Regions from separate parts of the Thioalkalivibrio sp. ALE16 genome, predicted to be linked through region 2. Evidence: predicted binding sites of a transcription regulator. Region 2 holds the regulator's gene; each other region holds the start of a gene.
What was found. Region 2 encodes FliA, which starts transcription of late flagellar genes. Its sites were predicted from a motif close to GCTAAAGTTNNNNNNNNNNCNGCCGATA; they were not measured.

Region 1 (9,525 bases), on a different contig from region 2:
GAAATCCGCCGGCAACAAAACCGCATACGGCGCCAGCTGCCCCGCCTTCATCAGCCCCATCCCGGAATGCACCCCGAACGCCCGCGCCTCGTAGGTCGCCGTCGTCACCACGCCGCGCCCTCGATAATCGCCGAGCCGTTCGAACCGATACCGCCCATCTGCCCCTCGCTCCGGCACGGAGAGACGTCGCCCGCCGATCACCGCGGGCCGCCCCCGTAGCTCCGGATAGCGCAGCAGATCCACGGATGCATAAAACGCATCCATATCGAGATGAGCGATGGTTCTCACGGAATGCCAATCAGACCCGGACTCGGCTTTAAGGCACGCAGCACGCTGCGCGCCCTGAAGGGGCAGTCTAACAGCCAGCATCCCGACCACACCGATGAATTACCGCCCCATCCCACCCTACTGTGGGAGGCCAGCCTCTGGCCGAGGGGCATGGCTGGCGCTGGATCGACCAGAGGGCTGGCCTCCCACAAAAGAGAAAGAGGACACCCATCTTCTTCCTGGACGAGGCATTTCGCACCCGAAATGGGGCGATGACGCGCTCTGGCTCAGCGCGCGGGGACGCGCACGGGTCCCAGCCTAGACGAGCCCTTCGGCAACCGCTCGGGATCGCATTCCAGCGACGCAGGGGCGGTTGCGCGGCTCGCCACGCTCGCGCGGGCCGGACGACTAACCCAGCGCGTCGAGCAGCCGTGTCAGGTTGTCCCGGAACTGCTGCTGGCGCTCGGCCTCGGCCTCGCGGAACCGCGCATCCTGCTCGACCAGGGTGTTCAGGATCTGCCCGCCCGTGTCGACGGGATTGTCCAGGAACTGGAGCGCTGGCTGGCTGAAGCGTTCCTGGAGGGCCTCCACCAGTTGCTCGAGGCGCTGGGCCGCGCGGGAGTGTTCCGGCGCGTCCAGTTGCTGCGTCTGTTCGTAGGCCTGGGTCATGCGGTAGGTCTCGGTGCGCGTCATGTTCAGCTCCATCGACTGGAGCCGGTCGGTATCGAAACGCAGGTCCGGCAGCATCTCGAACGCCCGCTGGACATCGCCATGGAAGAATTCGTCCGCGAGCGAGCCGATATCGCGCACCAGCTCCTCGACGGCACGCAGTTCGTCCGGGTCCAGGTCACCCTGCACGGAGAACTGGTAGCCGCTCGCCGCGTACCGGCTGACATCCAGCCAGCCATCGGCTGCCCCGTCCTGCACCTGGACCTGGGTCTGCAGCCGCGCGTCCTGGACGCTCTGAAACCGGATCTGAACCTCCGCACCCGACTGGGTGGTGATGTTCAGTTCCAGGCTCTCGGCGCGCGAGAAGCGCTCGCTCATGGACAGGCGCGTGGTGCCAGCCAGGGTGCGCTCGGCGGGAGGCAGCCGAAAGTCTTCCAGGGCCGCGAAGGTCAGGCGTTCGGTCTCGTCCACGTCATCGGCGATGCGGCCTTCCAACAGGTTGAGACCCGACAGGATCTCCCGCGCCTCCCGAAAGCCCTGTTCCACGCCCTGGGTCGCCTGCTCCCTCAGCGCCTCCAGCTCGGCGCCCGACGCGCCGCGGGCCCGGGCATTCGCCAGACCCATCTCCACGAAGGTCGCGATCCGGTCGGCCACCTTTTCCGGGGTGAAGTCGCTGGCATCCAGACGCTTGAGGCTGCCAAGGCTTTCGCCGGGGATGGCCCGCGCCAGGTTCTGCAGGATCTGATTCTGCAGGGCGTTCAGGCTGCGGCCGGAGCCGCCGTCGGCCTGCGCAAGGCCCTGGCGCGCAAAGCCAGACCGCCCTGCGGGGCCCTTTAGGGAGATTGGGTGGAAACTGGTATCGACAGGCATGGCGGCGCACTCACACACGGGGACGGGTACGGCGTTAACGGCCGCCGGTGGAGATTCTTTAGCCTACCTTCGGGGCAAGGGAGCATCCAGTGTGGGACGGTGCCCCCTCTGCTCCGGGGGCCACTGCGTTATCCCGGCTGGGCGAATCGAGGAGCCGGGAGCTCTGCAGTTGGCCCCTGCCCCGGTGCACCAGATCCCGGATAACCACTGGGCGTTACTGGAATGACCGCCTAGTCGGAAACAGAACGGCCTGTAGGAGGCTGCTTGCAGGCGAAGCCCCTGCCCGCGTCTGGCTTTGGCAGGGGCTTCGCCTGCAAGCAGCCTCCTACGGGGCCCCGGGTCTCTCAGGGCCATCGGGGTTGGTCAGGGGGCGCGGGTGCGAGCGAAATCGGTATTGTGCGCGGGTCAAAGGGCCAGGCCTGGCCTTTTTCTCTTGGCCAATCGCTGGGCCGAGCAGCAGGATTCGCTCTTGGGGTTCGGATTATCGCGAATCGGGTGGGAGTCCGATGGACTCGCGCATCAGATCGAGCAGGCCCTCGACACTCGACGGATCCTCGGTATCGAACATGACGCCCGCGCCATGCTCATCCACCCGCATCACGATGCACTGCCAAACATAGGTCCGGCCGTCGGCGCCCTCTTCCGGGCTCACCGTCACTTTCAGTCTTGAATGCTCGGAGATACCTGAAACGGGCATCTCTACGTAAAGGCCGCTAAGGCTGACATCGCGGACCCACCCATTTGCCCGGAATGCGGGGGCACCCTGCAACGGCTGTACTTCCGCGGTCATGCGAACGCCCCTGCGTCGCCCTTCCCGAAGTTCCATCGACCACCCCCCTGCCGCGAAGCCGCAATCTCCGACATTTCCATGTGCCTCGTCCCTAACTGTCAGGGTACCGAAATGCGCACCCGCGGTCAGACGGGCCGGGTCCCGATCGTTGCGTCTCGGGACAGCTAGCTGGTATGGCCCAGGACGGACGGGGCGTCGTTTTGCGGCCGGTTCACTCGGGTCGAAACGGGGTATGCCTGCAAGGCGCTGGGCGGCAGGCGCCGGGTCATGTGACGAACCTGCTCGCAGCCCGTGATGGCGGGGTCCAGCCAATCCCAGCGGCATGTGGCGTCCAGCGCGAGGGGCTGTCGGGCGTGAATGAACGCCAGCTGCTCGGACGAGGGCTCGGTAATGATCGCGCAGCAGGCCCCACCCTCCGCGGTCGGCCCCCCCAGATGCCGGCGAGGAACAGCACGTCCTGCAGCGCGTGGTCGGTCAGGGTGATGGAATGCGGCTGCCTGCCCCGTCCGGTCAGTTGCCATTCGAACCAGCCGTCCGCCGGGATGATGCAGCGCCGATGCGCGAAGGCGCTCCGAAAGTACGGGCTGCTGGCCATCTTTTCGGCACGCGCATGGACTGGCTGCGGCCCTTCGGTGACGCCTTTCGGCCGGGCAAGCCTCAGTGCATGGTGTGAAACGTGGCCCTGGCTTGCTCGTCCGCCCGGAACGCCTCGATGTCCGTGCCTGGTGCCACGTTGTACCGCGGGGCATCAAGGTCCTGGTCAATCGGTGTCTCGAAATAGCGCCAGGCCAGTTCGCTGGTGGCCGAGTAGCGCGCAAATCGTCCACACATGTCGTCTCGCCTTACCGGGCCGTTGCGTCGATCCGCCCCTGCAGTCTTGCGATCCGTGCCTTGGCCCGGGGCCCGGATCCCAGTTGCCCGGCATACTGCAGCGCGCGTTTCCAGTCCCGGCGCTGGTGCTCGTGGTATTTGGCCAGCGCCTCCAGTGCCTCCTGGACGCCCTGCTCCGCCAGCGCCTCCCAGACGGGCACGGCCTGGTCATATCGCCCCTCGCGACGCCATTCGCGCGCAAGCCACAACCGGCCGGCTGGCGATAGCTGGTGCTGGTGTGATTCGAGCAGCCGCCGGGCAGTGTCCGCGCCCTGCAGGCGTTCCTGTAGGCGCGCGGCGCCCTCCACCGACGCCCCATGGGCCGCGGGCTGTAACAGCACGGACGCCAGCGCCGGACCCAGCAGGGTCAGGGACAGGATGTCGTCGGTGTTGTGCCGGACGACGCGCTCCAGTTCCTCGCTGCGCCCGGAGGCAAGATAGGCCTTCCAGGCCCACGGGGCCTCGGCCCCGGGCAGATCGTCCTGACGATCGAGTCCCAGCAGGCGCTCCTCGACCGTTCGCAGGCGACAGTCCGGCCAGGCGTGGCTAAACAGGCTGCGCACCGGGTGCAGGAAATCGGTGTGCGCGGCCTCCGGCGCATCCGGGCGTCGCTGCATACGACGACGATCTCGGAGCAGCGGCAGATCGAAGGTCTTGCCGTTGTAGCTGACGAGGTGGTCGCACTCGCTCAGCGCGGCGTCGACCGCTTCCAGCAGGGCACCCTCGCCCGCGAACGCCGTCATCAACCACTGACGCAGGCGGACCCGGTCATCCCGAAGGGTCGCCAGCCCGACCAGAAACGCGACCGTCCCGGCACCCCCGGCGAGGCCCGTGGTCTCGGTATCGATAAAACCCAGGCGCTGATCGGTGTTCCAGAACGGCATTGCCGGTTCGCGCGCCCGTGCCAGGGTATGCCGGCCATGGGCGTGGCGATCCGGCATCGCGCGGTCGAGCTGGATCACCTGTGGCGTCAGGAGTTCGCCATCCAAGCGCCTGGCCAGTTCTTCGGGCGGGATGGCGGATTCGGCGGCTGTACGGTTCGGCCGTGTTCGACCGGTGCCCGCCCCACCCATACGGTCGAGCCGGGCCCGGATCTCGTCCAGCACGTTGCCCTTGCCCGATGCGGCCCCGGCACTGTGAGGATCCGCCGAGGTCCGGCCAGGGGCCGGCGGTTCGCTACCGGACTGGCGGCGCAGGGTGTTCAGGCGGTCATGCAGACCCATGGGATTCCAGGCCCTCCAGGACCGTGATCGCAGCCTGTTTCGGCGAGAACCCGCGCACCTCGTCACTGGCCAGGATGGGTCCGATGCAGCCCGGACAGCCGTGGGCACAGTCGCACTGCCGGATGAGGGTCAATGCGTCGCCGATGACCCGTTGGCGCGCATCGAACAGGGGCGCGGACAGGCCGACGCCGCCCGGATAGTGGTCGTACAGAAACACGGCCGGGCGAAAGCGGCCCTCCTGTTCCGGATCGCACTCGCCGCCATCCAGCGTGCGCAACTGGCCGCGGCCGTTCGCGCCCACGGTGGCAAACCAGCGGGCATCACCATCGCCCACCGCCCGGCCCAGATCCTGCGGCTCGGACATCACCACCAGTGCGGCCACGTGGTGCATGGCGTAGGCGGCACCGAGAAAGCCATCCAGGGCCTCGTGGCGAGAGGCGAAGCGCTGTTCCAGCGCCTCGGGTGCCATCTGCCACCAGACGGCCGTGGTGTGCATCTCCTGGTCCGGCAGGTGGATGTTGCCGTAGCCGATGTTCTCGTGGGTGTAGTAGCGGATCTTCTTGTAGCCGGGAATGCGCCGGACGATGTGGACCTCGCCGCGTGCGGCCTCGCCCTGCCCCGCCGGGCTGCGTTCGAAGCCGTCGAGGATCTTCAGGCGGGTGTAGTCGATGGCGTCGGTGTAGTAGTCCGCGCGGGTGCGCGTGACGAAGGCCTTGCGCCCGGTCCAGTCCAGCCGCTCAACTTGGTAGGGCACGGCCTGGACCAGATAGATCGCCCCTTCGTACAGCGTCTCGGCCGCGCTGGAGAAATCCACCTCGGCGATGATCTGTTGCTGGCCGTCGGTCGTGTCCACGACCACGAAGTTGCCCTCGGCGACGGAGCGCAGGCTGACGCTCTGGGCGGGGTAGCTGTCCTCGGTCCAGTGCCAGGTATCCGACTCGCGGTGCAGGACGCCCTGCTCCTCCAGGTAGGCCAGCAGAGACTCCAGATCCTCGCCACCAAAGGTCTCGCCCTTGCGGAAGGGCAGCTCGAAGGCCGCGCAGCGCACGTGATCCAGCAGGATCAGAAGCTGATCCGGCGCGATGCGCGCCTGTTCCGGGGACTGACCGAGGAAGAACTCCGGGTTCCGGATGATGTACTGGTCCAGCGGATCGGAACTGGCGACCAGCACGCCCAGCGACGGGCGGTTACGCCGGCCGGCCCGGCCGAGACGCTGCCAAGTGCTGGCAATGGTCCCGGGGTACCCGGTCAGCAGGCAGACATCGAGGCTGCCGATATCCACCCCCAGCTCCAGCGCGGAGGTGGCGATGACGCAATCGACGTTGCCGCTGCGCAGCGCCTTCTCGGTCTGGCGGCGCTCGTTCGGGAGGTAACCACCCCGGTACGCCGCGACGCGCGAGGCCTTGCGCGGGTCGTTGTCGAACACGTCTTTCATGTAGCGGGTGATCACTTCGACCATCAGTCGGGTGCGCGCAAAGATGATGGTGGTGAGCTTGCCGCGCAGGGCCATGCGTGCGATTCGCGTGACCTGGGAACGGGCCGAGGCGCGGATGCCGAGGTCCGCGTTGACCACCGGCGGGTTCCACAGCAGCAGATGGCGTTCCCCGGCCGGTGCCCCGCTCTCGGTGATCGCCGTCACCGGCTCGCCGACCAGACCCGAGGCCAGTTCTTCCGGGTTGGCGATGGTCGCCGAGCTCATGATGAAAACCGGGTCCGCTCCATAGAACCGGCAGATACGGCGTAGCCGCCGCATCACGTTCGCCACGTGGGAACCGAACACGCCGCGATAGGTGTGCGTCTCGTCGATCACCACGTACTGCAGGCTCTCGAAGAACTGGGCCCACTTGGTGTGGTGCGGCAGGACGCCCTGGTGAAGCATGTCCGGGTTGGTCACGACGATGTCGCCCCGGGTACGCACCGCCTTGCGGGCATCCCCCGGGGTATCGCCGTCGAACGTGTAGGCACGGACTCCCAGGTCCCCGGCCTCATTGAGCTCCATGAGCTCCGCGACCTGGTCCTGCGATAGCGCCTTGGTCGGGAACAGGTACAACGCCTTGGCCTTGTTCTCGCGGGCTGCCTGCAGCACCGGCAGGTTGTAGCAAAGCGTCTTGCCCGAGGCGGTCGGCGTGACCACCACGGTGTGGCGGCCGGCGCGGATCTGATCCCAGGCCTCGCGCTGGTGGCTGTACAGCTGCTCCACGCCCCGCGACCGGAGGGCGCCGGCAATGGCCGGGTCCAGATCCACTGGGAGATCCGCATACTGCGCGGGCCGCGCCGGCAGGACCAGTTCACCGGTAATGCGCTTGGCGTAACGCTCCTTGATGCGCTCGACCAGGCGTCGTGCACCCGCCTCACCACCCTGGGGTTCGGCGCTCAGCTCGGGGACAGAATCTTCGTGGATGACGCACGCCGGTTCGGTCATGGCAATCTTCTCGCGGGAGCCGTACAGTGGCGATCATAGCCCGGAGAACAAACGGAGAACAATGTTCCCGGTCCAGCACGATCCAACACCAGGAGAGCGGATGCCATGGAGGCACTGACCCCGCACCAGCGTCGGGTGCTCGAGGCCCTGCAGCGCTTCGCGGCGGAGGGGCACGCCCCGAGCCTGGAAGAGCTGGCACAGGCGCTGGGGTTGCGCTCGCGCGGCTCGCTGCACAAGCACATCCGGGCGCTGGAAGCCGCGGGCTACGTCCAGCCTGCCCGGGGCCGTCATCGCGGCATCCGGCTGGCCAATGAACTGCCGGCGCTCACGGATACCCAATACCCCGCAACGGATGGGGACACGTGGACCCCGAACACCCTGCCCCTGCTGGGCCGGATCGCGGCGGGCCAGCCCATCGATGCCCTGGCGCATCCCGAGCCCGTGGAGGTACCCGCCCACCTGCGCGGGCGCGGCGAGTGCTACGTGCTCAAGGTGAAGGGCGACTCGATGCAGGATGTCGGCATCCTGGACGGAGACTGGGTGGTCATCGAGTCGCGCAGCGAAGCCCGCAACGGCGAGATCGTGGTCGCCCTGATCGATAACGGAGTCGCCACGCTGAAGCGGATCGAACAGAAGCCGGGTCGCGTCCTGCTGCATGCGGAGAACCCGGCCTACACACCCCTTTTCGTCACCCCGGACCAGCTGCGCATCCAGGGGGTGCTCGTCGGCCAGATGCGCCGTTACCGCCCGGTCTAGGTGGGATATATCGATAGGTTGTAGGGGTGGCACCCCAGATTCCCCAATCCTGCGTTGCGCCGCTTGCGGGTAGAACCACTACCCGCTGGACGACGACACTTTACGTTCGCGCCAACGAAGACCGAGGACCGCCGGTTCCTTCGGCGTTACTGCGAGCAGAGGCCGCCGTCAACAACATACGTGTTGCCAGTGCAGCCCGAAGCAGCGTCAGACAGCAGGAAAACCGCCATACCGGCACACTCCTCGTTGCTGACGTAGCGGCCCAGCGGAATGCGTGCCTCGAAGGCCTGGTGCACCTCGTCGGCGTGACCGGGCTTCGCTTGCTCCTCTATGGACTGCATCATGCGATTCGCGACCGGCCCCGGGTTGAGTGTATTCACACGGATGTTCTCCGGCCCCAGCTCAGCGGCCAGGCACTTCATCATGCCGACCACCGCATGCTTGCTGGACACGTACGGCGACAAGCCCACGGCGCCGCGCAGCCCGGCCACGCTGGAGGTGATCACGATACTCCCGCCGCTGCCACGTCGCAGCGCCGGCAAAGCGGCCTCCGCGCCCAGGCGCACGCCCTGCACGTTGACGGCGAAGACCTTCTCCCAGGCTGCATCGGAGCGGCTTTCGAATGGGCCGACCTCGCCCTCGATCCCGGCGTTGAGGAACACCCCGTCGAGACGGCCGAAGCGTTCCAGCGCGGCCGCCACCATGCGCTCGTTATCCTCACGCTGAGTGACGTCCACCGCCATCCCGATCGCCCGCTCACCCAGGGACCGGGCGATGGCTTCGACCGGTCCGGTCTCGCGGTCGGTAATCACCAGGCTGGCACCCAGCTCGTACGCCATGCGCGCAGTGCACTCGCCTATACCTCCGGCGCCACCGGTAATTGCGATCACCTTTCCTTCCAGACCCCTCATGCTGCTTCTCCTGATCACAAACGCTCCGAGAACAATCCCATTATTCGCTCGGTCCGGTCCAACACCAACCAAGAGGCCACCCACCCCTGGTCAGATCCAGCATCGCAACTGTGCCCGGCAAGCTCTCCAGCCAGTCCGGAACACCGCAAGTCTCCTGCAGAAGCCTGCTTGCAGGCGAATACCCGGCCCGCTCGGCTTTGGCCGGGGCTTGGCCTGCAGGCAGGCGCCCACCGCGCCCAGAATCCCTCAGGGCTATGGGAGAGGCATCTGGGGTACACGATCCTGCGGTGCGCCCGCCGCCGCGATCAAAACCGGCGTCGTGAGGTCCGTTAGGGAAACGCTGATCGATGTACCCACTCGCGTGGGTGCCACAGGTTTTCCGAGACCAGGCGCGACGCGCAGCGGGTAGCGGTTCTACCCGCGCGTCTTTGATGCATTCGGGGCGCAACACAGGATCGGGGAGCCGGGCAAACCAATCCCGTGGCCGAGATGGCGTGAGTCAGGTCCCCGATGCCACGACCTTGAGGGGCCCGTGGTCGTCGCAGTGGTCACCATGGGGGTGATGCAGGTGGCCATCTACCAGGTAATCGACGTGGTCCCCGTGCGGAACGGGCTCGTGGCCGCAGCCGGGACCGTGCACGTGATTCGGGTCATGACCTTGGCACTGGTGGTCCGGGGTGCAGTGATCCGGGTTCGTTTCGCTCACCTCGATGACATGCTCGTCAACATGGTCGCCATGCGGATGGT
Region 2 (9,525 bases):
GATCTCGGGCAGCGGATAGACGTGATCGGACAAACCGGCCTCTGCCACCGCCGCCGGCATCCCGTAGACCACGCACGTCGCCGCGTCCTGCGACCAGACCTGCGCCCCGGCCCCTTTCAGCGCCCGCGCACCCTCGCGACCGTCCGCACCCATCCCGGTCAGCACGACCGCGAGGACCTGTCCGCGCAGCGCATCCACGGCGGAGCTGAATGCGGCGTCCACGCTTGGCTTGTAGATCGTGCCCAGCGGGCTCTCCGCGATGCGCACATGGGTCTGGCTGCCCCGTTCCAGAGTCAGCTGCATGCCCCCGGGGGCCAGCAGGGCCACGCCCGGCTTCAGGGCATCGCCGTCCTTCGCCTGGCGCACCTCGATGTTGCACATCGCGTTCAGCCGGTCGGCAAAGGCCGGCGTGAAGCTGGCCGGCATGTGCTGGACCAGCACAATCGGCAACGGGAAACTGGCTGGTAGCGGTTTCAGCACCTCCTGCAGGGCGACCGGCCCCCCCGTGGAAGTCCCGATCAGGACCGCCCGCAGTTGCCGCAGGGGTGTTGGCGGCCGGGTGCGCGCGACCGGCGGCTGTTGCTTGGCAGCGTCTGCGGCCTGACGGTCGGCTTCTTCCCGCCGCGCGGTCGGCCGCGACTCGCGGGCCGGTGTGCTGGTGCCCGGCGCGCTGGCCGAGCGCGCGCGGCTGCGCGACAGCGAACGCACCCGGCGGCGCAGCAGCATGCGGGCGCTGTCCTCGTCGCCCGCCATGTCGCTGAACCGCTTGGGGAGGAAGTCCACCGCCCCGGCCTCCAGCGCATCCAGGGTGGCCTGGGCGCCTTCGGTAGTCAGGCTGGAGAACATCAGGATCGGCCGCGGACTCTCGGCCATGATCTTGCGCACCGCGGTGATGCCGTCCATCACTGGCATCTCGATATCCATGGTCACGACATCGGGGTCGAGCTCGCGCACCTTTGCGATCGCCTGCTCGCCGTTCTCGGCCGAGCCGACCACCTCGATGCCCGAGTCGGAATCCAGAATCTCCGCAATGCGCCGACGAAAGAACCCGGAGTCGTCGACGACCAGAACCCTGATCGGCATCCTCAGCCCTCGCTCGTGCGCGATGCGCGGCGGGGACGGCCGGACATCTGCAGTTGCCGCATCAGGATGGTCACCAGATCCGAGACATCCAGGATCAACGCGATCCCGCCATCCCCGGTAATCGTGGCGCCCGCCAGGCCCTTCACGCCCTGCAGATTCTGCCCAAGGGGCTTGATGACGACCTCTTCCTGACCGACCAGGTCATCCACCACCAGACCTACCTTGCGATCGGCGGTATGCACCACGACCACATGGGCGTCCTTGCGCGGCTCGGGCTCGTGGCCCGGCTTCAGCCAGCGCTTGAGGTAGTGAATCGGCAGTGCCTGCTTGCGCACGATGATGACCTCCTGGTCATCCACGTAATGCGTCTTCGTCAGGTCCAGATCCAGGATCTCGGATACCGACGCCAGCGGGATGGCGAAGCGCCGGCCATCCAGGATCACCATCAGCGCGGGCAGGATCGCCAGCGTCAGGGGCAGCTTGACCCGCAGCGTGGTGCCCACGCCCACCTCGGAGTCGATCTCGATGGTGCCGTTGAGCTGCGAGATCTTGGTCTTGACCACGTCCATCCCGACCCCGCGGCCGGAGACGTCGGAGATCTCGGTCTTGGTCGAGAAGCCGGCCATGAAGATCACGTTGAAGGCCTCGCGATCGGTCATGCGCTCGGCCATGGCCGGTTCCATCAGGCCTTTCTCCACGGCCTTGCGCCGCAGGGCCTGCGGGTCCATGCCGCCGCCGTCGTCCTTGATCAGCAGCGCGATGTGATCGCCTTCCTGAGCGGCCCCCAGCACTACGGTCCCCTTGCGCGGCTTGCCCGCCGCCTCGCGTACCTCGGGGGTCTCGATGCCGTGGTCCACGGCATTCCGGACCAGGTGCACCAGCGGATCCGACAGGGCCTCGACCAGGTTCTTGTCGAGGTCGGTGTCCTCGCCGAAGATCTCCAGCTCGATCTCCTTGCCCAGATTGCGGGAGAGATCGCGGATCACGCGCGGGAAGCGGTTGAAGACCTTCTTCACCGGCTGCATGCGGGTCTTCATCACCGAGGTCTGCAGATCCGAGGTCACCAGGGCCAGGGAGCTGATCGCCTTGCCCAGCTCGTCATCGACATGCTGCGAGCGCAGCATGCTCAGCCGGTTGCGCACCAGTACCAGCTCGCCCACCAGGTTCATGATCTCGTCCAGGCGCTCGGTGTCGACGCGCACGGAAGTCTCGCCCTGCGGGGCTGCCCGGCCGCCCCCCTCGGCACCCCCGCCGCCGGCACGCGCGCCGCCACCGCCCTGGACTCCTGCAGGGGTATCGGCGGGCGCGGCGGCCTTCTCCGTTTCGGCCGGTTCGGGCTTCGCCGACGGGGCTTCCGCAGGTTCGTCGTCTGCGGGGCTGGGGACTGCCCCGGTAGCGGCCGGCCCGGCGCCCTTGGCCTGCAGCTCGTCCAGCAGGTTCTCGAATTCGTCGTCGGTGATCAGGTCGCCGGAGCCACTCGCATCCTCCGCAGCCGGTTCTTCTCCGGCCGCATCGCCCGCGGTGGAGCCCGTCTCCACGGGCTTCGGCGGCTGATCGCCGTGCAGGCTGTCGAGCAGGGCCTCGAATTCGTCGTCGGTGATCTCGTCATCGGCGCCGACCATCGCGTCGCCATCCGCCGCCGGTTCCGCATCCGTATCCGCTTGCGGTTCGGGCTCTGGCTCCGGCTCGGGTTCCGGGGGCGGCGGCGCGGCGGGCTCCGCCGCCACGTCCTCGTTGTTCGCCATGCGCCGGAGGTTTTCCACCAGGTCGGCCTCGGCGGGCGTGGGATCCACGCCGGAGCGCAGGTCCCCGAACATCACGTTCAGGGTATCCAGCACCCGCAGCATGGTGTCCATCAGGTGACTGTCCGCCCGCCGCTCACCGTTACGCAGCAGGTTGAAGACGTCCTCCGCGTGATGGCACACGGTCACCAGGGGGTCCAGGCTCAGGAAGCCGGCTCCGCCCTTGATGGTATGGAAGCTACGAAAGACCGCATTCAGCAGATCCCGGTCATCCGGATTCTGTTCCAGGTCGATGAGTTGCTCGTTGAGCCCCTCCAGCAGTTCCCCGGCCTCGATCAGGAAGTCCTGAAGGATTTCGTCATTGGGGTCGATGGCCATTCAGTCTCTCCGGTCGCGTGGCGCCATTCGCATGAGGGGAACTGCCTAGAAGCCCAGGCTCGATAGCAGATCGTCCACCTCGTCCTGTCCTTGAACGACATCCGCGGCGGAATCTTGAGTCTTGGGCACGCTGGGACCGTGACCCTTGCGGTCCGCCTCGCGTTGTTCAAGCGACGCCTCGGCCGCCTCGACCTGCTCCATGCGCCCACTGGAGAGCCGGATCAGGGACACCAGGTTCTCTTCCAGGTCGGTCACCAGCTGGATCACGCGGCGAATCACCTGGCCGGTAATGTCCTGATAGCTCTGTGCCATCAGCACCTCGGAGAGCAGCCGGCGCAGCTCCTCGGTGTCTTCCCCCGCCTGCGCGAAGAACGTGTCGAGCTCGCGGGCAAAGTCCCGGAACTCCTCCACCGAGAGCTGGCGGTTGCGAAAGCGCGTCCACTTCGCCGTCAGGTCGGCCGCCTGCTGGCTGAACGACTCCGCGATCGGCAGGCTCGACTCGATGGCATTCATGGTGTCGTGGGCCGCCTGTTCGGTCATCGTGACCACGTAATTCAGGCGTTCCTTTGCGTCCGGGATCTCCGCCTGGGTCAGTTCGACCAGACGCGAATCGCCGCGGAAGCTTTGCAGGGCCTCGTGAAGATCACGGGTCAGCTTGCCCAGCTCGTCGAAGAGTTCGCGGTCATAGGGGCGTGCCAGATCCTGCACCAGCGCCCGGGCGCCCGTGTCGTCGCCCGCCTCCAGCGTCTTGACCAGCTGCCGCGCAAGCTCCAGCTGATCGTCGCGTGGTGGGTGTTCCTGTTCAGTCATGAGAAGCCTCTTGCGGGTACGGCGCGGAAGGTTTCGGACAACGCCCGCGGCGGTCGGTGCCACGGGCGCCGGGCATATCGGTCACAGGCGCATGATTATCCCTGTGCTTCAATGCGTTCGAAGATCTTGTCGATCTTTTCCTTCAGCGTCTCGGCGGTGAACGGCTTGACCACGTAGCCGTTCACGCCCGCCTCGGCCGCCTCGACGATCTGGTCGCGCTTGGCCTCCGCCGTCACCATCAGCACCGGCATGGACTTGAGGTTCGGGTCGGCGCGCACGGCCTTCAGCAAGTCGATCCCCGGCATGTTGGGCATGTTCCAGTCGGTGATCAGAAAGTCGAAATCCCCGTTCTGCAGCATCGGCAGCGCGGTGCTGCCGTCGTCGGCTTCCTGGGTATTGTTGAAGCCAAGATCACGCAACAGGTTCTTGATAATGCGCCGCATCGTGGAAAAGTCGTCCACGATGAGAATCTTCATTCCCTTGTCCACACGTCACTCCGGGATTCGTAGGGTGGGTTTTAGAATAACTGCAAAGCCGTACCGTCTTCGAGCCACGAACCCAGGCGGGCACGCAGTCGAATGGTGGCCTGACTTCGGATCTGGCTGACGCGCGACTCGGTCACGCCCAGCACGGCACCGATCTCGCGCAGGTTGAGCTCTTCGATGTAGTAGAGCGACAGCACCAGCCGCTCGCGTTCGGGGAGGTCGCCGAGGGCTTCGGCCAGTTCCTGACGGAACTCACCGGCCTCGAGGGTGCGGGCCGGCGACACCTCCTGCCCTTCGATCACGCGATCAGCCCCGTCGTCACCCCCGCCGAGGTCGTCCAAAGCGAACAGGTGGGCCCCGGCGTGATCCTGCAGCATCTCGTAGTACCGGTCGATCGGCACGTCCAGCTCGGCGGCGACCTCGCTGCCACGCGCCGCCCGCCCCTCGCGCGCCTCGACGGTCTGGATCGCCGCGGCAATACGCCGACTGTTGCGGTGCACCGAACGCGGTGTCCAGTCACTGCGGCGCAGCTCGTCGATCATCGCGCCACGGATGCGGATGCCGGCGTAGGTGGCAAAGGTCGCGCCCTGGCCGCCCTCGAACTGGCGCGCCGCCTCGAGCAGCCCGATCATGCCCGCCTGAATCAGATCATCCACCTGCACCGAGGCGGGGAGCCGCGCCATCAGGTGATGGGCGATGCGGTGGACCAGCTCGACGTGATCGGCAATCAGCTGTTCGTGTCCGCCGCTGGCCGCGGAGGTCGCCTGATAGCCGGAAAGTCGATTACGCGTCGTCATCATGCGCTCTGCAGCATCCGTTCCACGAAAAACCCGACGCCACCGTGGTCACCGCCCCCCACCGGCCAGCGGTCCACGGTCCGTGCCAGTTCGGCAAAGGCCTTCCCCGCCGGGCTCCCGGGGTACTGCTGTACCACTGGCGCGCGTTTCTGCACCGCCTTGCGCAGGTGATCGTCCATCGGAATATAGCCGGCCAGGTCGAGCACCACCTCCGGCAGGTAGTTGCCGCAGACGGTATTGAGCTTCTGCATCAGTCGCTCGGCGCCTTCGCGGCCGTCGACCATGTTCGTCACCATGCGGAAGCGACGCAGGCCATGATCGCGGTGCAGGACCTTGATCAGGGCATAGGCGTCGGTAATCGAGGCGGGCTCGTCGCAGACCACCACCAGGGTCTCCTGGACCGCGCGGCAGAACGACGTCACGGATTCCTGCAGGCCGGCCGCGGTGTCCACGATCAGCACATCCAGGGGTTTGCGATAGGCGCTGAAGGCATGGATCAGACCGGCATGCTCGGCCGGCGTCAGGTTGGCCATCGCCGCGATCCCCGAAGCCGAAGGCACCACCTTTACCCCGTCCGGCCCCTGGACGAGCACATCCTCCAGGCTGTCCACATCACCGGTCACCAGGTCGTGCAGCGTGCGCTCGGGACGCATCCCCAGCAGCAGGTCCACGTTGGCCAGGCCCAGATCGGCGTCGAACAGCATGACCTCGCGCCCGAGCCGGGCCAGGCCCACCGACAGGTTCACCGATACGTTGGTCTTGCCCACCCCGCCCTTGCCCGAGGCAACCGCGATGACCTTCAACGGCTTGTTAGTGCGTGGCATAGCGCCCCTTCCCGACCGGTTGAATCAGTTCCAGCGTGGCGGGCTCCGCCGCCCGTGCCGGACGTGCCTGGGCGCGCGCGCGTCGCGGCGGTTCCATCTCCGCCAGGCGCTCGGCCGCCCAGGTCTCGCGGGCATTGGCCGCTGCCCCGGGTTCATCGGCGGCATCCTCCAGGGCCAGTCGGGTCAGATACCCGGTATCGACCCGGTGAAAGTCCTCGGCAATACGCTGGCCATCACTGACGAACCCCAGCCCCAGGTGCTGATCGAGCAGTACGGACAGGACCTCGCCCAGCTCCTCGGCCTCGTCCAGCTTGGTCAGCACCAGCGCCGAGGGCTCCGCCTTGCGAAATGCCTCCAGCACCCGCCGCAATGCGCTCCCCTGGGTCGTCGCCGACACCACCAGCCAGCTCTCGGCCCGGATGTCCGGCGGCAGGTGCGCGAACAAGGATTCGTCCTCCACTGCCCGCGGGGCCAGTCCCGCCGTATCCACCAGGATCAGGTGCCCATCCTCCACGCGGCGCGCCAGTTCGCGCAACTCTCGCGCGTTCTGCAGCACCCGCACCGAGATCCCCGCCATCTGGGCGAAGGCCTGCAACTGGCGCGTGGCCCCGATGCGCTGGCTGTCCAGGGTGACCAGCGTAACCGAATCCGGGCCCATGCGGCGGATCTGGCGCAGCGCGATGCGGGCCAGCGTGGTGGTCTTGCCAACGCCGGTGGGCCCGACGAGTGCCAGCAGGCCGCCCTCGTCCAGGATGTCCGGTCGGTGGGTGGCAATCGCGCCCGACAACCGTGCCCGCAGGCGTTCCCAGGCCTGTTCCGGCGAGCTGTCATCGAGAATGCTTCCGGCCAGGCTGCGCGCCAGGGCCTCGCTGAACCCGCGGTCGATCAGGCGCGCCTTGCATTCCGCCGCCAGCGGGTGGCGGGCCGCCCAGCGCGCCTCTTCGCTCTCCGCATACTGGCGCGTCATCAGGCTGCGCAGGTCGCGCAGCTCCTGCCGCATGGCGGTCAGCTCCGGGTCGGCCGGCCACGACGCTGCGGCCTGACCGGCGCCGCGCTCGCGAGCCGGCCGGGCGGTTGTGCTCGCTTCGCGGCTCGTCGCGGGCGCGTCCTGCGCGGCTACCGGCTCCGACGCTGCGCCGTCCTCCAGCGCCGCGACCACCTCCAGCCAGCCGTCGACCCGGCGACTGGACAGGATGACCGCGTCCTCGCCCTGCTGCTCGCGCACCTGGCGCATCGCGTCACGCATGTCCCGGGCCCGATATCGTCTGACGTTCATGCTTTTTCTCCTGCGCCGCTCGCGCGGCGGAACCCTTCATCGTGTCGTTCAGGCGGACTGCTTCTGCGACTCTTCCTGGCCGACGGTGGCGACCACCCGGATCCGGCGATTGTCCGGAATCTCGGTGAAGGCCAGCACGGTCAGACTGCGGACCGCGCCGCGCAGCCACCCGGCGATCCAGGAGCGGATCTCCGGTGCCACCACCAGGACCGCCGGCTGTCCGGCCGTCTCCTGGCGGCGGGCCGCATCGGCCACCGAGCGCTGCAGCCGCTCCGCCAGCCCGGGCTCCAGTCCAACCGTGCCGCCCGAGCTCCCCTGCAGGGACTTATGCAAGAGCTGTTCCAACGACGGATCCAGCGCGATCAGGGGCAGCTCGTCCTCCGGCCCCACCAGGTCCTGCACGATCGAGCGCGCCAGGGCCACCCGCACCGCCGCGGTCAAAGTGCCGGGATCCTGACTCTTGACCCCCTCGTCTGCCAGGGTTTCGGCGATCGTGCGCAGGTCGCGGATCGAGACTTGCTCGGCCAGCAGGTTCTGCAGCACCTTCAGCACGATGGACAGGGACAGCGTCTTGGGCACCAGGTTTTCCACCAGCTTCGGCGAATGGCGCGCCAGCTGGTCGAGCAGGTGCTGCGCCTCCTCGTGGCCGATCAGGCGATGCGCGTTCTCGCGGAACACCTGTGACAGATGGGTCGCGATCACCGTGGCGCAGTCGACCACGGTATAGCCGGCACCCTGGGCCTGGTCGCGGTCCGCCGGGTCGATCCAAAGCGCATCCAGATTGAACGTCGGGTCCTTGGTCGGCGTGCCCGGCACCGTCCCGAACACCTCGCCCGGATTGATCGCCAGTTCGCGCTCGGGGAAGACCTCGGCCTCGGCCACGGTCACGCCCAGCAGGCTGATGCGGTAGGCATTCGGGCTCAGTTCGAGGTTGTCGCGGATATGCACCGGCTGCAGCAGGAATCCCAGCTCCTGCGAGAGCTTGCGCCGCACGCCCTTGATCCGGCCCATCAGCTGGCCGTCCTGGGTGCGATCCACCAGCGGGATCAGGCGATAGCCCACCTCCAGCGACACCAGATCCACCGGCGGCACGTCTTCCCAGGTCAGGTCGCGATCCTCGGACCGGGCCCCGCCCTCGTCCTCCTGCGGGATGCGCTCCACCTCCACCTCGGCCTCGCGGGCCTGGCGCTTGAGCAGGTATGCCCCGCCGAAGATAAGCGCGGCCAGGCCCAGGAACACGGCATTGGGCATGCCCGGCACGATCCCCAGTGCGGCGATCACACCCCCGGCCACGTACAGCACGCGCGGGTTGGAGAACATCTGGCCGAAGACCTGCTGCCCCATGTCCTGGCTGCTGGTCACGCGGGTCACGATGATCGCGGTCGCGGAGGACAGCACCAGCGACGGGATCTGCGCGACCAGACCATCGCCGATGGTCAGTAGCACGTAATTGGTCGCGGCATCGCCGATCGTCATGCCGTGCTGGACGGCCCCGATGGTCAGGCCGCCGATGATGTTCACGAACAGGATCAGGATGCCGGCGATCGCGTCACCGCGAACAAACTTGGAGGCCCCGTCCATGGAGCCATAGAAGTCCGCCTCGCTGGCGATCTCCTCGCGGCGCTTGCGCGCCTCTTCCTGGGTCAGGATGCCGGCGTTCAGGTCGGCGTCGATCGCCATCTGCTTGCCGGGCATGGAATCCAGGGTGAAGCGGGCGCTGACCTCGGAGACTCGCCCCGCGCCCTTGGTCACCACCACGAAGTTGATGATGATCAGGATGGCGAACACCACCAGGCCGACGGTGTAGTTGCCGCCCACCACGAAGTCGCCGAAGGCCTGGATCACCTTGCCCGCCGCGTCGGTCCCGGTATGGCCTTCCAGCAGGATCACCCGCGTAGACGCGATGTTCAGCGCCAGGCGCAGCAGCGTCGCGACCAGCAACACGGTCGGGAACACGGCGAATTCCAGCGGCCGCGGCGTATACACCGCAACCATGATCACCACCAGCGAAAGCGCGATATTGAAGGTGAACAGCACGTCCAGCGCCAGCGGCGGGAGCGGCAGCACCATCATCGACAGCATGGCGATCAGCAGGATCGGCGCGCCGAGTCCCCACTTGCCGACGTTCCC
Region 3 (9,525 bases), on a different contig from region 2:
GATCTCCTCCGCCACCTGGCTTTGCTCCTCGGTCGCGCTGGCCACCTGGCGGGTCATGTCGTCGATGGTGGTCACCGAGTCGTGGATGTACTCCAGGGTCTCGCCCGCCTCGCCGGCCTTCTCCACCGAGGTCTCGGCGTGCTGCTGGCTCACCTCCATCGCCTGTACCGCGCGGGTCGCTCCGCCCTGCAGGCGCTGGATGATCTCGCGGATCTCCCCGGTCGAGTCGTTGGTTCGCTGAGCCAGATGACGCACCTCGTCGGCCACCACCGCGAAGCCCCGTCCCGCCTCGCCGGCGCGGGCGGCCTCGATCGCCGCATTGAGCGCCAGCAGGTTGGTCTTCTCGGCGATCTCCTCGATCACCTGCAGGATGGTGCCGATGTTGTCGCTGTCACCCTTCAGCTCACTGATCACCTGGCTCGCCTGGCGGATCTCGCCGGCCAGGGTGTTGATCGCGCCCTGCGTGGCCTGCACCACGGTGCGTCCGCCTTCCGCCGCCCGGGTCGCCTGACCGGCACTCTCGGCCGTGCTCTGGGTGTTGTTGGCCACCTCCTGCACAGTGGCGGACATCTGGTTCATCGCGGTGACCACCTGCTCCACGTCGCCGCGCTGCTCGTGGGTCGCCCGGGTCAGTTCGTTGCTGCGACCCTCCAGTTGCCGCGCGGAGGCGGCGATCCCGTCGGCCGCATCCGCCACCTGCCGGATCAGCCCCGAGAGCCGGCCCATCACCGTGTTGAAGGCCTCGCCGGTGCGCCCGATCTCGTCGTCCGTGGTGACCTCCACCCGGTGGCCGAGATCCGCGCGCCCCTCGCCGATCGCCTCCAGCCCCTCGGCCAGGCGCTCCAGCGGCCGCGTCAGCACGTTCGCATAGAACCAGCCAATGCCCAGGGCCACCACGAACGCGACCACCCAAAGCGCCCACAGCAACCACCACAACTGCGTCACCAGCGCCTCGTCCACCCCCGCGGCGAGATCGCCCTTCATGGTATGGAACGTCACCCCGCCCATGATCGACAGCGGCACCGTACTCACCACGATCACCAGGATAATCAGCTTCAGTCGCAGCCCACCCAGATTCCCAATCTTCATCGACACCCTCCTTTGGCTTCGTTAACGACCACCCGCGCCCGGCCTTGAGCCCGCCAGAGTATCGCCCTGCCCAATCCCCGCCGCCCTGATCCAGCTCAACTCCAACGCCTCGCCGCAACGCGAAAACCGTATTCACCACGAAGCACACGAAGGCACGAAGAAGGGCAAGGGCAAAAGCATTTCACAGGAAGACGCGAAATTTGGAAGTGTTTATGGGCCCTCGGCAATCACAACACGCTGTGATTAGCCTTGTACTGGGGCCAATCACCTGGCGCACAACACCAGTCCCTTCCTGTCTTCCAGCCTTCCTGTTATCGCTTTTCGCCCTTGACCTGGCCCTTCTTCGTGCCTTCGTGCGCTTCGTGGTGAATAAAGCCCTCCCCGCCAGGCCCGGAACGAAAAAACCCGCGGCCCCGGACATCGGGACCGCGGGTTCGCGGTACTGCGCTGGCGCGTCGGACTAGCGGCTGCGCGCCGCCCGGTTGCCGTTGGAGGACGGGCGGCCGTTGCCGCCGCGACCGCCGCCGGGCTTGCCACCGCGGGCGTTGCGCGGGGCGCCATTGCGGGCCCCGCCGCCCGGCTTGCCGCCGCGACCGCCACGACGGTTATTGCCGTTACCGTCATTGGCGGCCGGCTTCGGCGCCGCAAAGCCCTCGGTCTCGATACGGTCGATCGGGCGCTGGATCAGGCGCTCGATGCCCTTCAGCAGCTTGATCTCCTCGCCATCCACCAGCGACAGCGCGGCACCGGCGGAGCCGGCACGGCCGGTACGACCGATGCGATGCACGTAATCCTCCGGCACATTCGGCAGCTCGAAGTTGACCACCTGCGGAAGCTGGTCAATGTCCAGGCCGCGCGCGGCGATATCGGTCGCCACCAGCACCGGCACCTGCCCGGACTTGAACTGCTTGAGCGCCTTGGTACGGGCCGCCTGGCTCTTGTTGCCGTGAATGGCCTCCGAGCGCACGCCATCCTTGGACAGCTTCTCGGCCAGGCGATTGGCGCCGTGCTTGGTGCGGGTAAACACCAGCACCTGTTCCCAGTTGTTGGTGCGGATCAGGTGGCTCAGCAGTTCGCGCTTCTGGCTAGTCTCCACCAGATGCACGCTCTGCTGCACGCTCTCGGCGGCCGTGTTGCGCGGGGCGATGTCGATCTCCGCCGGGCGAGTGAGCAGGCCGTTGGCCAGCTTGCGGATCTCGTCGGAGAAGGTCGCCGAGAACATCAGGTTCTGGCGCTTGCCCGGCATCAGCGCAATCAGCTTCTTGATGTCGCGGATAAAGCCCATGTCCAGCATGCGATCGGCCTCGTCGAGGACCAGGATCTCCACACCGGACAGGTCGATGGTCTTCTGGTTGGCGTGATCCAGCAGACGCCCCGGGGTCGCCACCACGATGTCCATGCGGTCGCGCAGGGCCTTGATCTGCGGGTTCATGTTCACGCCGCCGAAGATTGTCATCGAGCGCAGCTTCAGGTTGCGCCCGTAGGTCTTCACGGAATCGTGCACCTGCGCGGCCAGTTCCCGCGTCGGGGTCAGCACCAGGCAGCGCGGGCGGCCCGCACCGGGCTTGGGCGCATCGCTGGTGGACAGGCGCTGCAGGATCGGCAGGGTAAAGCCGGCGGTCTTGCCGGTGCCGGTCTGGGCCGCGGCCAGCAGGTCGCCGCCCTTCAGGACTTCCGGGATGGCCCGGGCCTGGATCGGCGTCGGGTGCTGGTACCCGGAGGTTTCCAGCGCGCGCAAAAGGGTATCAGCCAACCCGAGGTCGGCAAAGGTCGTATCAGTCATGGAATGCTCCAACGCTACCCGCCACTCGTTCAACAAGAGCACCCATCGGGGGAAACGAAATCAGGGGGATCACTGCGAACCGGAATGGCTCTGGATCAGATGAACGGACGCTGACGGGCGGGGCGTTCGATGGACGCACTATACGCCTTTCGTCAATGAAAAGACACTCCACCCATTACCGTATGGATATATATTTGTTTTGTGAGGGAATATGGGCTAGCTTCCATCCAAGAAGAATGACCGGCGCCCACGCAGCGCCGGCTGGGCCGACGCGACACCTATAACAACGATTCGGCCATCAGGGGAACAACATGAAACGCAACCTGCCCGTCACCGGGAACGAGGTGGATTACCCGGAGAGTGCCAACATCCTTTCCACCACCAACCTCAAGGGGGCCATCACCTACGTCAACCCGGATTTCATCGACATCAGCGGGTTCGAACCGGACGAATTGCTCGGCAAGAACCACAACGTGGTCCGCCATCCCGATATGCCGCCGGCGGCGTTCGAGGACCTGTGGAACACCATCCAGGGCGGCCGCTCCTGGATGGGCCTGGTCAAGAACCGCTGCAAGAATGGCGATCACTACTGGGTCAACGCCTATGTGACGCCCGTAACGGAAGACGGGCAAACCGTCGAGTATCAGTCCGTTCGCACCAAGCCGCGGCGCGAACAGGTAGCCAAGGCTGAATCCGTCTACGCGGAACTCCTCCAGGGTCGCAGGCCCCTGGCCCTGCGCCTGCCCCCCATCGGCATCAAGGTCAGGACCGTAGCGGCCCTCGCCGGCGGCGTGCTGGCAGGGCTGATCGCCAGCAGCGTATTGACCGGCCTGCCCTGGTCGAGCGCCCTGATCTTCGCGCTGACCGCGCTAGTGGTGGGCGGCGCCCTGGTATGGATCAGCCTGTCGCCCCTGTGCCGCGCGGTCGCCCACGCCCGCCGCATCGCCAACAACCCGGTCAGCCAGTACATCTATACCGGGCGCACCGACGAGGCCGGCGAGATCGCCTTCGCCCTGCAAATGCTCGAAGCGGAGGCGGGATCCGTCGTCGGGCGCATGGGCGATGCCGCCAACCGCCTGAGTGGCACGGCCGACGCGCTCGTGTCCGCAGTAGGCGACAGCCGCCAGGCCTGCAACCACCAGCAGAACGAGACCGAACAGGTCGCGGGCGCCACCCAGCAGATGGTGAACAGCGTGCAGGAGGTCGCACAGAGCGCACAGCACGCCGCCGACGCGGCGGACCGGACCGACCAGGAGGCCCGCTCGGGAAGCCAGGTAGTGCGCGACAGTTCACGGGCAATCGAGGAGCTGGGACAGCGCATTCGCCAGGGCTCGGGCGTCATGACGGAACTGGACCAGCACAGCCAGGACATCAGCGGCGTACTGGATGTGATCCGCGGGATTGCCGAACAAACCAACCTGCTCGCCCTCAATGCGGCGATCGAGGCGGCCCGCGCCGGCGAACAGGGCCGCGGCTTCGCGGTCGTGGCCGACGAAGTGCGCACCCTGGCCAGTCGAACCCAGGACTCCACCGCCGAGATCCAGCAGATGATCGAGCGGCTTCAAGATCGCGCGCGCGCCGCGGTGGCCACGATGGAACAAAGCCGCGATCAGGCGGAAACCAGCGTGGAGCAGGCCCAGCAGGCCGCCGCGGCACTCGAGAACATCACCTCCGGCGTCAGCCAGATCCACGACATGAGCACCCGTATCGCGGCCGCCGTGGAACAACAAGGCGCGGCCGGGGAAGAGATCCGGCGCGGGGTCGACTCCATCCGTGGCGCGGCCGACACTACCGCCAACCGGGCCGACCAGAGCGATGCCGCCGCCCGCGAGGTCGCGCAACTCGCAACCGGCCTGCAGGGCCTCGCCCGGCAGTTCTGGGCGCGCCACCGCTGAACGCGACCGATCACCATGAACACCCACGCCGAGAAGCTCATGCGCCAGCACACCGTCCCGGCCTCCGGCCTGCTGCTGGCCCTGCTGCTGGTGCCCGTGGTGATCTGGATGCTCGGCATCGATCTCCCGCGGATTGTGCCGGGCCAGCATCTGACGGCGTTCCATACGGGTGCGGAGCTGTTCGCGGTCGTCGTCGCCGTGCTGGTGTTCGCGGTCGGGTATCACGTGATCGACCGGCGGCGGGTGGCGGCCTCCCTGCTGCTCGCCTGTGCCTTCCTGGCGGTCGCGCTCTTCGACTTCCTGCACCTGATGACCTACCCGGCGATGCCGGACTTCATCACCCCCAACTCGACGCAGCAGACGCTGTTCTTCTGGCTCGCCGCGCGGCTGGTCGGGGGCGCGGCCCTGCTGGCCTATGTGGCCTTGCCGATGGTCGCGCGCAGCGATGGCCCGCCGCGCGGGGTCTATCTGGCCGGAAGCCTGCTGCTGGTCGCGGTCCTCGCATGGGTCGGCCTTTGGCATGCCGATATCCTGCCGCCCCTGTTCGACCCGGTCAGCGGCCTCACGCCGTTCAAGCTGGGCCTGGAGGCCATCGTGATCGCCCTGCATCTGGCGACGCTGGCCATCCTGGCCCTGCGCCGCGATCTGCTGCAGCGCCCGGGCATGCCCCTGGTCGCCGCGGCGCTGGTCATCAGCATGGGCAGCGGCATGTTCTTCATGTTCTACGAGGATCTGACCGATACGCCGTTCGTGCTGGGGCATTTGTACAAGCTCGCGGCCTACCTGCTGATCTACCAGGGGCTGTTTCTGGAAAGCGTGCGCTCGCCCCTGGAGCGTCTGCACCAGGCCCACCGCGACATCGAGATGCGCGAGCGGCGCTACCAGCAACTGGTGGAGACGGCCCCCGACGGCGTCCTGGTTACCGATACGGAGGGCCGCATCGTGATGGCCAACCGAAACATCGAGCGCCTGTTCGGCTACCCCCGCCAGCAACTGATCGGCCAGCCGGTGGAGCGCCTGGTCCCCGATCGCCTGCGCGAGCGCCACCGGACCCATCGCCAGACCCAGGCCCGCACCATCAACCGCCGCACCATGGGGCAGGTACCCCATCTGCGCGGCCAGCGTATCGACGGCACCGAGTTCCCGGTGGACATCAGCCTCAACGCCTTCGACGACACCGAAGGCCGGCGGATTACCGCCTTCATCCGCGACATCACCGACCGCCAGCGCCGCGAGGCGCGCATCCAGCATCAGGCCACCCATGACAGTCTGACCGAACTCCCCAACCGCTGGCTGCTGCACGACCGCCTGACGCAGGGCATCGCCCAGGCCGAGCACAACGACCACCCGATCGCGGTGATGCTGCTGGATCTCGACAACTTCAAGATGATCAATGACACCTTCGGCCATGACGAGGGCGACCAGCTGCTGAAGGCCGTGGCCGCCCGACTCCAGGGCGCCCTGGACCAGGAAGCCACCATCGGCCGCTTCGGTGGCGACGAGTTCATGATCCTCCTGACCCACGTGGCGGACGAACAGGCGATCGCTCGGGTCGCCCAGCGCATCCTGGGTATCTTCGACACGCCCTTCCAGACCGAGCACGCCCGCAACCTCGTCTCCAGCGGCAGTCTCGGGATCGCCATGTTCCCGCGCGATGCCCAGGACGATCGCAGCCTGGTGCGCTATGCCGACATGGCCATGTACGAGGCCAAGCACTCCGGCCGCAACACCTGGGCCTTCTTCTCGCAGCACCTGGATGCGCAGGTGCACGAGGAACAGCGCCTGCAGCAGCACCTGCAGCAGGCGCTGGAGAATGCCGAGCTCGAGCTGCACTATCAGCCACTGCTGGAGGTCGCGTCGAACCGCGTGATCGGCGTCGAGGCGCTGGCGCGCTGGACGGATGCCGAACTCGGTCCGGTGGCACCGGCCCGCTTTGTCGCCAGCGCGGAGGCCAACGGCCTGATCCTGCCCCTGGGCGACTGGGTGATCCGCGGGGCCTGTGAACAACTCGCCCAATGGTCACGGTCCGGCGTCGGACTCCGCGTCGCCATCAATATCTCCGCGATGCAGTTCCGCCAGCATGACCTGGTGGAACGCCTGCGCGCGGCCCTCGAGACCACCGGCGCCCCGCCCGAGCGACTCGAGATCGAGGTAACCGAGACCGTCGCCATGGCGGATGTGGCCCTGACCCACGATCAGCTCCGCGGCCTGAAGGCCCTGGGCATCCGGGTGGCCCTGGACGACTTCGGCACCGGCTATTCCTCGCTCGCCTACCTGAAGTCCCTGCCCATCGACAAGCTCAAGATCGACCGCTCCTTCATCGCCGACATCGGCGAGGACCCGGAATCGGAGATGATCCTGCGCTCCATCGTGCACCTCGGCCACAGCCTCGGCCTGACGCTCGTCGCCGAAGGCGTGGAAACGGACGCACAACGAACCTTCCTGCGGGAAATCGGCTGTGACCTGTACCAGGGCTGGCTGCATTCGCATGCGATGGCCGCAGGGGCCCTCAAGGAACGCCTGCAACACGAAACGGTGTGACGCACGCCCCGCCACCACTCCCTGCAATTGGCCAGGGGATTACATTCCATGCGGATTGCGTCTAGGTTCTGAAGGGATGCGCTCACAGAAGGCGGCACAAGACCGCCCGGGCGAAGGCCAGGGGGCAGGATGGACAGCCAGGAAGCCAGCGACTCCACAGCAACCGTGGGGTCCAGTAATGCGCACGATTATCGCTCGGCCGTAGCGATCGCAGCGGGATTTGCGGTCGTCCTGCTGTTGATGATGGTGATGGTCATGATCGGCCTCGAGCGCATCGGTCAGGTACACGATCGCCTGGACGTGATCGTCCACGAGCACAACGTCAAGACCGAACTCCTCAACAACATGCGCACGGCCGCGCGCGAACGCTCGGTCACCCTGCTGCGCCTGTCGATCACCGATGACCCCTTCGATCTCGACGCGGGGATCATGGAGTTCCGCGCACACGCCTCGGACTTCATGGTCAACCGCAACCAGCTCGAGGCCATGCCCCTCACGGAACGCGAGCAGGCCCTTCTAACCGAAGGCCGCGAACTGACATCGAGCGCGGTCGAGGTCCAGGAACGCGTACTCAACAAGATCCTGGATGACGACCTGGAGGCTGCCACAAGCTGGCTACTCGAACAGGCCATCCCGATGCAGAACGAGGTCCTGGCGAATCTCGGCACCCTCCTGGAACTGCAGCAGGAGGCCTCCGAAGCCGCGGCGCGGGACACGGCCGAGCAATACCGGAACGCGGTGCAGTTCATGTCCCTGCTGGGGACCGCCGCCCTGCTGATCGGCATCGTCGTAGCGGTGGCCGTCCTGCGCCGCAGCCGTGATATCGAGGCGGAGCTGTTCCGCGAGAAGGAACGCGCCCAGGTCACCTTGCACGCCATCGGCGACGCGGTCATTACCATCGACACGGACGGGCGCATCGACTACCTCAACCCGGTGGCCGAACACCTGACCGGCTGGAGCGATGCCGAGGCCCGCGACGAACAACTGGACCGGGTGTTCCGCACCATCCGCGAGGACGACGGCCAGCTACTCCCCCACCCCCTGGTGGACATGGTCCCCGACGGCACGACCTGCAGCCTCAACCAGGACACGATCCTGGTCTCCCGTGACGGCCACGAATACGCCATCGAGGAGGTCTCCGCGCCCATCCGTGATCGCACGGGCGCCGTCATCGGGGCCGCCCTGGTATTCCGGGACGTCTCCCGGGCGCGCGAGATGGCGCGCGACCTGTCCTGGGCCGCCACCCACGACTGCCTGACATCGCTGGCCAATCGGCTGGAGTTCGAGCGCCGCCTGCGTCAGCTTGTTACCAGCGCCCATCACGACGGGCGCGAACATGCCCTGCTGTATATGGACCTGGACCAGTTCAAGCTCGTCAACGATACCTGCGGGCACGGGGCCGGCGACGACCTGCTGTGCCAGCTGACCTCGCACATGCAGGCTCAACTGCGCGAAAGCGACACCCTCGCCCGCCTCGGCGGCGACGAGTTCGGCGTCCTCCTGGAAAGCTGCCCGTTACAACGCGCCGAAGAGATCGCGGAGAAACTGCGGCGCGCAATGGAACAATTCCGCTTCGACTGGGACGGCCGCATGTTCCGGATCGGCATCAGCATCGGGGTCGTCCCGGTCCGTGGCGAGCACGGAGACGCGGCCCAGTTCATGAGCGAAGCCGACGCCGCCTGCTATCTGGCCAAGGAACGCGGGCGCAACCGTATCCATGTCTCGCGCCCCGACGACGCGGCCCTTTGCCGGCACCAGGGCGAGATGAACTGCCTGCAGCGCATCAATCACGCCCTGGAGAACGACCAGTTCTGGCTGTACGGCCAGCACATCGAGCCAATCACCAGTGGCGGTCCCCGCCACATCGAGGTGCTGCTGCGGATGATCAACGACGAGGGCGCGATCACACCGCCCAGTACCTTCATCCCGGCCGCCGAACGCTACGGCCTGATGGCGGCCATCGACCGCTGGGTCATCGACCGGGTATTGCAGGTCGCCCGCCACACCGCGCCCACGGACGGCCATTTCGCCATCAACCTGTCGGGCCAGTCGCTGTGCGAGCGCGGCATGCTGGACTACATCGTCGAACGCATCCAGACCAGCGGCGTGGCGCCTGGCCGCCTGTGCTTCGAGATCACTGAAACCGCCGCGATCGCCAATCTCAACCAGGCCAGTCGCTTCGTGAACACCCTGCGCGCCATGGGCTGCTGCTTCTCG

Region 1: F627_RS0107125 (DUF5610 domain-containing protein) is a predicted target of FliA. The motif match lies at 1,842-1,869, and genes of this name have one in related genera.
Region 3: F627_RS0105360 (methyl-accepting chemotaxis protein) is a predicted target of FliA. The motif match lies at 1,112-1,139, and genes of this name have one in related genera.

What each region holds. Positions count from the first base shown of each region.
Region 1 covers NZ_KB906359.1:158,003-167,527, reverse strand. Annotated here, with positions in the region: gene dinB (DNA polymerase IV) at 1-369, opposite strand, end outside; gene F627_RS0107125 (DUF5610 domain-containing protein) at 676-1,806, opposite strand; gene F627_RS15965 (PilZ domain-containing protein) at 2,288-2,632, opposite strand; partial or broken gene F627_RS16380 (SOS response-associated peptidase) at 2,761-3,427, opposite strand; gene F627_RS0107110 (ribonuclease H-like domain-containing protein) at 3,439-4,689, opposite strand; gene F627_RS0107105 (DEAD/DEAH box helicase) at 4,676-7,111, opposite strand; gene lexA (transcriptional repressor LexA) at 7,217-7,867, shown strand; gene F627_RS0107095 (SDR family NAD(P)-dependent oxidoreductase) at 8,014-8,778, opposite strand; gene F627_RS17320 (hypothetical protein) at 9,311-9,525, shown strand, end outside.
Region 2 covers NZ_KB906358.1:146,314-155,838, forward strand. Annotated here, with positions in the region: gene F627_RS0106095 (chemotaxis response regulator protein-glutamate methylesterase) at 1-1,083, opposite strand, end outside; gene F627_RS0106100 (chemotaxis protein CheA) at 1,086-3,203, opposite strand; gene F627_RS0106105 (protein phosphatase CheZ) at 3,249-4,013, opposite strand; gene cheY (chemotaxis response regulator CheY) at 4,109-4,489, opposite strand; gene F627_RS0106115 (RNA polymerase sigma factor FliA) at 4,531-5,298, opposite strand; gene F627_RS0106120 (MinD/ParA family protein) at 5,295-6,119, opposite strand; partial or broken gene flhF (flagellar biosynthesis protein FlhF) at 6,288-7,395, opposite strand; gene flhA (flagellar biosynthesis protein FlhA) at 7,444-9,525, opposite strand, start outside.
Region 3 covers NZ_KB906357.1:185,497-195,021, reverse strand. Annotated here, with positions in the region: gene F627_RS0105360 (methyl-accepting chemotaxis protein) at 1-1,089, opposite strand, end outside; gene F627_RS0105355 (DEAD/DEAH box helicase) at 1,550-2,872, opposite strand; gene F627_RS0105350 (PAS domain-containing methyl-accepting chemotaxis protein) at 3,184-4,767, shown strand; gene F627_RS0105345 (EAL domain-containing protein) at 4,783-7,308, shown strand; gene F627_RS0105340 (EAL domain-containing protein) at 7,438-9,525, shown strand, end outside.